DNA from 2 places in the Halomonas sp. MES3-P3E genome. Region 1 is predicted to be linked to the other one. Evidence: predicted binding sites of a transcription regulator. Region 1 holds the regulator's gene; the other holds the start of a gene.
The links. Region 1 encodes LexA, which represses DNA repair genes until DNA is damaged. Its sites were predicted from a motif close to TACTGTNTANNTANACAGTA; they were not measured.

Region 1 (4,681 bases):
ACTGGCAAAGCAAGAGACCACCACACGGCCCTGACAGTTGGCGAGGGTTTTTACCAATGCTCTCGCCACATCACCCTCGCTGCCGGAGTGGCCTGGCATGGGGGCGTTGGTGGAATCGCCGACCACTAAATCGACCGGGGCCAGCGCTCTAAACTGCGCCGCGCTTACCGGTAAACCGATAAGCGGCTCAGGATCAAGTTTCCAGTCACCAGTATGTAAAACGCGATAACCACCAGCCATCATCATAATGGCACAGCTTTCGGGTATTGAATGCGTCAACGACAAGTAGCGCAGCGTAAACGGCCCGCTTTCAAGTGCCTCACCTGGTTCGATGACATGAATCGCAGCGCTGCTAAGTTGATGTTCAGAAAATTTAAGGCGTAACAGCCCTGCGGCTAATGGCGTGGCATAAATAGGACAATTCCACATCGGCCAGAGCCAAGCGACGGCGCCAATGTGGTCTTCATGGCCGTGGGTAACAAATAGTGCTTTCGGGACTATCCCTAATGCTTTTGGTGTATCAAGATTAGGCACTTGTAGCGGTGAGTTGGGGAGATCCTGGCGAATCATCATGCCGCAGTCGACGACAATCCAGTGATCATCGTAGCCGTAGAGCGTTAGATTCATACCAATCTCACCGCATCCCCCCAGCGGCAACATGCGCAGCGGAGGACGACGACGGGGACGAATTTGAACGCGTGGAGAGTGCATCAGTTATGAAAAGCCTAAAAAGTAGTGACTCAACTATACGGGAAGGCAGGGGCGGCTAACAATCATCCTTGGCCTTCCGATACACTATGCAACCTAAGCCGTTGGTTTGTCATAATTACCTTAGAAATAGGTCAAGAGTCGCTCACATGTCCCATTATTATCGTTTAGTTGTGTCCTGCCCTGATCGGGTAGGTATTGTGGCCCGAGTATCGAGCTTTATTGCTAAGCAAGGGGGGTCTATCACTGAAGCCAGCCAGCACTCTGATTTAGAAACGGGCTGTTTTTTTATGCGTTACGAAATCTTGGCGGATTCAGTGGGGATGTCGGTAGAAGCGCTACGTGCAGCGTTCGAGCCGGTGGCAATCGAATTCGATATGCAGTGGTCATTGGTGGATACACAGCAGCGCCGCCGGGTGGTATTGATGGTCTCTAGAGAGTCACACTGCTTGGTAGATTTGCTTTATCGCTGGCAGGCGGGTGAGTTGGATTGCGATATTGTTGGCGTCATTTCCAACCATGACGATATGCGTTCATTGACCGAATGGTACGGCATTCCTTATCACTATGTGCCAGTCGACCCCGATAACAAGCAAGTGTCATTTGCCAAGGTGCAAGCAGAAATCGATAGTGCACGTGCTGATTGCGTCGTGCTGGCGCGTTATATGCAAATTCTGCCGCCTGACCTGTGCGCACGCTATGCAGGGCGGGTGATTAATATTCATCACAGTTTTTTACCCTCTTTCGCTGGGGCTAAGCCCTACCACCAGGCATATCAGCGCGGAGTGAAGCTGATTGGCGCCACCTGCCACTATGTTACCGAGGAACTCGACGCGGGCCCGATTATCGAACAGGATATTCATCGCGTTAGCCACTGCCATACCCCAACCGATCTAGTCCGCTTTGGGCGTGATGTTGAAAAAGCCGTTCTCGCACGCGGTTTACGCTGGCATCTTGAGGATCGGGTTTTAGTGCATGGCAACAAGACCGTGGTGTTTAGCTAACGCTCGATAATGTGAGAAGCCGCTATGTCGTTCGCACAAAGTGTACTGGCGCCCTGGGCGCTGATATTCACCTCGCTACTCTCGTTAGGCGTAGTGGTGTGGGCTCTTTGGCGGCGGCCCTGGCAAGTGCTACTGGAAGACACTGCTCTTCAGCACCGTTGGTTAGGCGCAACGCTGGCAGTGGCGCTGATGTGGCAGCTACGCGCTCAGGCGGTCGACTGGCTAACGCTGCATCTCGTCTTTACGGTATTGATGACACTCGTGTTTAAAGCGCCATTAGCGCTGATCAGCAATATACTCATTAATGTGGCAATGGTAATTATCGGCCGCAATGAGTGGACGCTACTGGGGGCGAATGTACTGGTAACGGGCATTGTTCCGGCTGCCATTATTGGCACAGTGTGGCGGCTGGTAGATCGCCGCCTGCCGGATAACCTGATGGTGTTTCTATTTGCCTGCGGATTTTTTGGGGCGGCGTTGGCAACATTAGGGGCAGGGCTGGCTGCCGTGCTGCTGATCATCGTGGCAGGTACAGACCCTAACGCTATCTATCTTGCCCAGGAGTATGCTCGCTTCTTACCTCTACTAATGCCTTCAGAGGCGTTTATTACCGGGATGCTGCTGAGTATTCTGCTGGTCTATCATCCTAATTGGGTGGCCACCTTTAATGACCACCGCTATATCGACATGCAGTAGCGACGGTGGTTAGCCCAGTGCCTGGCCATTACCGCCACGAATAACGCCAACGCCGACACCTTCGATATCGAGTGACTGTGAACGCAGGTCGATTTCAATGGGCGCAAAGTCTGCATTTTCCGCAAATAGCGTTACTTGGTGGCCCTGGCGTTTGAAGCGCTTAACGGTTACTTCATCATCCAGGCGCGCAACGACAATCTGGCCATCGCGCACCCGCTCGGTACGGTGAACTGCCAATAAATCACCTTCTAAAATACCAATATCCTTCATCGAAAGGCCCCGCACACGCAGCAGATAATCGGCTTTAGGAGTGAAGTACTCGGCTGGCAGAGGGCAGTAACGGTCAATATGCTCAGCCGCTAGGATAGGGCTCCCGGCGGCTACTTCGCCAATCACAGGCAGCCCAGCAGGCGAGGCTTCAATATTGGCAGCTGGCAACGCACTTGCGGTGCTGTCTACTAACTCCTGGGGCTCTTGATTGGGTAGGCGAATACCGCGTGAAGTATTGCGAATAATGCGAATAGCGCCTTTACGCTCGAGCGCGCGCAGGTGCTCTTCCGCGGCGTTAGGTGAGCGGAACCCCAGTGCTTTCGCAATTTCAGCACGGGTCGGAGGGTAGCCAAATTCGCCCATGGTCTTAACAATAAAATCAAATACGTGCTGTTGGCGAGCGGTTAGCGGACGCGACATACCAGACTCCAAAAATAGTGAATAGACAGTAACAAATTAAAAGTCGACTTAATCGATAAGTGGTTAAGTATACAGTATGTTCCTCTGTCCAGTACATGTCTTGTCAACCCCCTCTCTAGAAAGGCCCCCGAATTTTTCCTAATCGTTTTAAACTAAGCTTCTACTCATATAGACAGCCATATTTCATCAGAAAATCAAGCGTTGAGCCCACCAGCGATATGGCATAGTATTTTGCTATGTTTTAAACACTCGTTTCCCCGGAGAGCGGCATGGCTCAATCTGATACGGTAACTCGAATACTCGACACCGCTGAAGTGCTGTTTGCTGAGCGAGGTTTTGCTGAAACATCGCTGCGCAACATCACTAGCAAAGCGCGCGTCAATTTAGCGGCGGTGAATTACCATTTTGGTTCCAAAAAAGCCTTAATTCAGGCCGTGTTTTCACGCTATCTGGACCCGTTCACCCAGCGTTTTCATACTGCGCTTGATGAACTTGAAGCCCAGCATGCAGGGCGCGTTATTCCGTTGGAAACGCTACTCGAAACCATGGCGACCACCGTGCTGGCAGTGCCTGCTGAGCGCAACAGTTTAAAGGTGTTTATGCGCTTGCTGGGCCTTGCCTATAGCCAAGCGCAGGGGCATCTTAGGCGTCATATTCAGCAAGAGTATGGTGATGTGTTTACCCGTTTCACCGAGTTAGTGCGTCAAGCCACGCCCGACTTGCCTGACGCGGAACGCTTTTGGCGGCTACACTTTATGCTTGGTACGGTGATTTTTACGCTTTCAGGCCTTGATGCACTGCGCGATATCGCTGAAAAGGATTATCAAGAGCAGGTCACCGTGCGGGATTTGGTTAGGCGGTTGCGCCCAGTAGTGGTGGCTGCCATGAATGCACCGTTGCCCCCAGCACTTGAAGAAGGAAAATATGCGAACGCCCAAGCTCGCTGAGCTTCCCCCTGTAGAGGACATCTGGTTGGAAATCGATACCACACAGCAGCAGCTACGCTGTTGGCGAGGGCCGAAGGTGCTGCATGAGTGTGAGATATCGTCTGGCCTCGCGGGCGTTGGTGAGCACAACGGCAGTGGCAAAACACCCCATGGTTGGCACTATATAAGAGCCGCGATCGGCAACGGGATGCCTGATAATGCGGTATTTCGGGGTCGTCGCTGGACGGGGGAGGCATTTTCTCCTGCGCTAGCTGAAGCATATCCGAAGCGGGATTGGATTTTGACCCGCATCCTGTGGCTATGCGGACTAGAAAAAGGCGTGAACCGTGGTGGTCAGGTCGATTCACAGCGTCGCTATATTTATCTTCATGGTACGCCCCCTGATCAGCCCATGGGCGTTGCTGCATCCCACGGCTGTATTCGTTTACGCAATAGTGATTTGCTCTATATCTTTTCGTTAGCGTTACCAGGTACCCCCGTTTGGTTGCACGGCGGTCGTCAGTCGTTTGACTAATCTGTTTTGACACCGCTAGACGATCGTCTAGAATCACCGCCTCTTTTTTAATGGACCTATCACGATGACTCAACCGTTAGGCCCGGTCATGCTCGACCTTGAAGGCCCGAAATTAACGGCCG
Region 2 (4,681 bases), on a different contig from region 1:
CAGGGGTCGCAAAGAGGCCATTATAGCGCAGTTGTCAAACGACTAAAGCCGCACTTAGTGGCAGAGAGGCAAACAAATAGCTAGAAAAGCGTATGAGAGCGCTATTAGAAAAGTAAGAGCAGGCGTTTTATAGGCAGGGGAAAAGTATTACAGAGATAGAGAAAATGTATTACAGACAGGAAAGCGCATAGCGGATTTGCTCAAAATCGAAGCCACGACTAGCCAGAAAGCGCTCGCGTCGAGCGCGCTCTTTAGGTGTTTCGCCGGGGCTATCAAAGCGCCGCGTCAGTGTTTCCCGGGCTAGCTCGAACCAGTCAATCTGCTCCCCCTCCTCCACCTCTTCAAAAGCAGCGTTAAGGGTTTCCTGGTCGACGCCGCGTTGGCGCAATTCACCTTTAATACGAATAACACCCTGGCCGCGCAGAATGCGCGAGCGTACGAAACTAGCTGCAAAACGCGCATCAGATTGCAAGCCCTGTTCGGCCAGAGCGTCTAAACACTCGTCAATAGCGGTATCGTCGAAGGCTTTTTTCTTTAAGCGCTGGGCTAGTTCGGCGCGAGAGTATTCGCGCCGAGCCAGTAAGCCAATCGCGATGTCACGGGGAGTGGCATCGCGCTGAGACATAAAGGCCATTAGATTGTCTCGGTTAGAAAAGACTTAGAGCAGATCGTCATCGTTGGCATCCACTTCAGCCGCTGCTTCGGCAGGGGCACCTTCCTTCTCCTTTTTAGGATCAGGCTTGGCCAAGAGCTGCTCACGAATCTGCGTTTCGATTTCGAGCATAATGTCTGGGTGCTCTTCCAGATAAAGCGCGGAGTTTGCTTTACCCTGGCCGATTTTCTTGCCTTTATAGCTGTACCAAGCACCGGCTTTATCGACCAGATTGCACTGCACGCCCAGGTCAATAACCTCGCCAGCGTGGTAGATACCCTTGCCGTAAAGAATCTGGAATTCAGCTTGGCGGAATGGCGGTGCCACCTTGTTTTTGACTACTTTCACGCGGGTTTCGTTACCGGTGACTTCATCGCCTACTTTCACCGAGCCGGTGCGGCGAATATCCAGACGCACACTGGCGTAGAACTTAAGCGCGTTACCGCCGGTGGTGGTTTCGGGTGAACCAAACATCACGCCGATCTTCATGCGGATCTGGTTGATGAAGATCACCAGGCAGTTGGCGTTTTTGATATTACCGGTAATTTTACGTAGCGCCTGAGACATCAAACGTGCCTGTAGGCCAACATGGGTATCGCCCATTTCGCCTTCGATTTCAGCGCGCGGGGTCAACGCAGCGACAGAGTCGATAACAATCACGTCAACACCGCCGGAACGCACCAGCATATCGGTAATTTCTAACGCCTGCTCGCCAGTGTCCGGCTGGGAAATCAGTAGATCATCCAGGTTGACGCCTAGCTTTTCGGCATAGCTTGGATCCAGAGCGTGCTCGGCATCCACGAACGCACACACTTTGCCTTGCTTTTGCGCTTGCGCAATCACCGAAAGGGTCAGCGTTGTCTTACCCGAGGACTCCGGACCAAAAATTTCAGCTACGCGGCCAAACGGCAGCCCGCCGATGCCAAGTGCGATATCCAGACCCAACGAACCCGTGGAAACCGACGGCATGACCACACGCGGTGCGTCACCTAGACGCATGACGGTGCCCTTGCCGAACTGACGGTCGATTTGGGTGAGTGCAGCGTTTAGCGCTTTTGTGCGGTTGTCATCCTGAGCCATTCAGAGATTCCTCATAACAAGCTGTATAATTACCCAGTAGTATGCCAAAGATTGTGCCGTAAACAAATCCTTGATCACGCTTTCTCTTAACTATTTTCCTACCCCTACCCCTGCTTGCCTGCCTTCACCCGCGCATCCAGGCGTGCCACCAGCCCTGCCAGCGCCTGCCGCACTGCCTGCTCGCGCACTGCTTGGCGATCCCCAGGGAAGTGGAAACACTCGGCTTGCTGCTCAGCGGTATCACCCCAGGCGAGCCAAACGGTACCCACCGGCTTTTCAGCACTACCACCATCCGGCCCGGCCACCCCACTAACGGCAACGCCCAAGCCCGCACCGCTATCCCGGCAGGCGCCTTGCACCATCGCTTTCACTACTTCTTCGCTCACCGCCCCGTGTTCTGCCAGTATAGCGTCTGGCACGCCGAGCAGGCGGGTCTTAGCCGCGTTCGCATAGGTCACATAGCCCGTTGTAAAGTAAGCAGAGCTACCCCCCGTGCTGGTAATCGCACTGGCAATACCACCGCCCGTGCAGGATTCAGCGGCGGTCACTTCCACCTTCAACTGCTGACAAAGCCGCCCTAGCCGCTGAGCTAGCAGCGTCAAATCAAGATTTTTCAGGCTAGATACGCTGGGCACTATGGTCGCTCCTTCAAGTGAGTCGTCTGTTCAGCGTAGAATACTGTGTTTAGCTTTCTCAAAGAAATTGCTCAATCAGGACGCCCATGTCACAGGCCATTCCCCCTAACACGCCAATGATCACGCAGTATTTAAAGATCAAACGCGAACACCCCGAGGTTCTGCTGTTTTACCGAATGGGGGATTTTTACGAGCTGTTTTTCGACGACGCCAAGCGCGCCGCCGCACTGCTGGACATTACCCTTACCCAGCGCGGCCAGTCGGGGGGGAAGCCGATCCCGATGGCGGGTGTACCTTACCATAGCGCTGAAGGCTATTTGGCGCGTCTGGTCGCTGGCGGTGAATCGGTAGCGATCTGCGAACAGATAGGCGACCCCGCGACCAGCAAAGGGCCCGTTGACCGCCAAGTAGTACGTATCGTTACCCCCGGCACGCTCCACGATGAAGCGCTGCTCGATGCCCGCCGCGACAACGTACTGGTATCGGTCTCCCCCGGTAAAGATAGCTGGGGCCTTGCCTGGCTAGAACTCTCTAGCGGCCGCTTCAATGTATTGGAAGTGGAGAGCGAAGCCGAAATGCTCGCCGAGCTTACTCGCCTCTCCCCTGCTGAGTTGCTGGTGCCCGAAAGCCTGACGCTACCCGATGCCTGGTCGCAAAAGCGCAGCCTGCGTCGCCAGGGCGAGTGGCTGTTTGATTTGGAGAGCGCCACCCGCAGCCTGTGCGATCAGTTTGAAGTGCAGGATTTACGCGGCTTTGGCTGCGCGCACTTGACCACTGCACTGATTGCCGCCGGGGTGCTGATTGATTACGCCCGCGACACTCAGCGCTCGCGCTTGCCCCACGTGACCGCGATTAGCGTTGAGAATCGCGACGATGCAGTAGTGATCGACGCCGCCAGCCGACGTAATCTGGAAATCGACATTAACCTGGGTGGCAATAGCGACAACACCCTGGCGAGCGTGCTGGACACCTGCACCACCGCCATGGGCTCGCGGCTACTCAAACGCTGGCTGAATCGTCCGCTGCGCCAACGAGAGATTGTCCAAAACCGCCATGCAGGCGTGGCGTTGCTAAGCCTAGATGCCGCCTACATGTCGCTGCGCGAGACGTTGAGCGATGTGGGCGATGTGGAGCGCATTCTGGCCCGGGTCGCGCTGTACAGCGCCCGGCCACGGGATTTGGCGCGTCTGCGTGACGCCCTGGTCACTCTGCCTACCCTTGAACAGCAGTTGGGCGAGGTAGAGAACGGCAGCGCGCTGGATAGCCTGCGCCCGCATATCCGCCCCTACCCTGAAATGGCTGACATGCTTAGCCGCGCGCTAGTTGAGAATCCGCCGGTGGTGATCCGCGATGGCGGGGTGATTGCCAACGGCTTTGATGCCGAGCTCGACGAGCACCGGGGCATGGCCGAGAACGCGGGCGACTATCTTGTTCGGCTGGAAACCCGCGAGCGCGAGCGTACCGGACTTGCTAATCTCAAAGTCGGCTATAACCGGGTACATGGCTACTTTATCGAGCTGCCGCGCTCCCAGGCGCAGCAAGCACCCGCTGACTATATTCGCCGCCAGACGCTGAAAAACGCCGAGCGTTTTATCATTCCTGAACTCAAAGAGTTTGAGGATAAGGCGCTGTCGGCTAAATCCCGCGCACTGACCCGTGAAAAATGGCTTTATGACCGCCTGCTGGGCGAGCTGAATGACAGCCTTCACGCGCTACAAAGCACTTCTCAAGCGCTTGCGGAGTTGGATGTGCTGTGCGCCTTTGCCGAACGCGCCGAGGCGTTGAGCTGGGTGCGCCCGACGCTGAGCGAGGCCACAGGCATTCGTATCGAGGCGGGGCGGCACCCTGTGGTTGAACAGGTTAGCGAAACGCCCTTTGTGCCCAATGACGTTACGCTTAACCCCGACCAGCATATGCTGATTATTACTGGCCCTAATATGGGTGGTAAATCGACCTATATGCGGCAAACAGCGCTAATTGCTCTGCTCGCCCACTGCGGCAGCTTTGTGCCCGCCGATGCCGCCGAGATCGGTCCGCTGGATCGGATATTTACCCGCATTGGCTCGTCGGATGATCTGGCAGGCGGACGCTCCACCTTTATGGTCGAGATGACCGAAACGGCCAATATTTTGCACAATGCCACCCAGCAAAGCTTGATTTTGATGGATGAAATTGGCCGCGGCACTAGCACCTTTGACGGGTTATCGCTGGCCTGGGCGAGTGCGGAACATCTTGCCAAGGGGCGTGCACTAACGCTGTTTGCCACCCACTATTTTGAGATGACCGCCCTACCTGAACACATGGAGGGCGTAGC

Region 2: the regulator LexA is predicted to act here: its motif matches at 1,752-1,771, upstream of recA (recombinase RecA).

The regions. Positions count from the first base shown of each region.
Region 1 is NZ_PJBT01000009.1:39,418-44,098, reverse strand. Features, by position in the region: gene CXF87_RS03060 (ribonuclease J) at 1-627, opposite strand, end outside; gene purU (formyltetrahydrofolate deformylase) at 858-1,712, shown strand; gene CXF87_RS03050 (energy-coupling factor ABC transporter permease) at 1,737-2,408, shown strand; gene lexA (transcriptional repressor LexA) at 2,418-3,098, opposite strand; gene CXF87_RS03040 (TetR/AcrR family transcriptional regulator) at 3,368-4,045, shown strand; gene CXF87_RS03035 (L,D-transpeptidase) at 4,023-4,559, shown strand; gene nagZ (beta-N-acetylhexosaminidase) at 4,624-4,681, shown strand, end outside.
Region 2 is NZ_PJBT01000018.1:52,584-57,264, reverse strand. Features, by position in the region: gene CXF87_RS05525 (regulatory protein RecX) at 170-634, opposite strand; gene recA (recombinase RecA) at 659-1,732, opposite strand; gene CXF87_RS05515 (CinA family protein) at 1,837-2,370, opposite strand; gene mutS (DNA mismatch repair protein MutS) at 2,454-4,681, shown strand, end outside.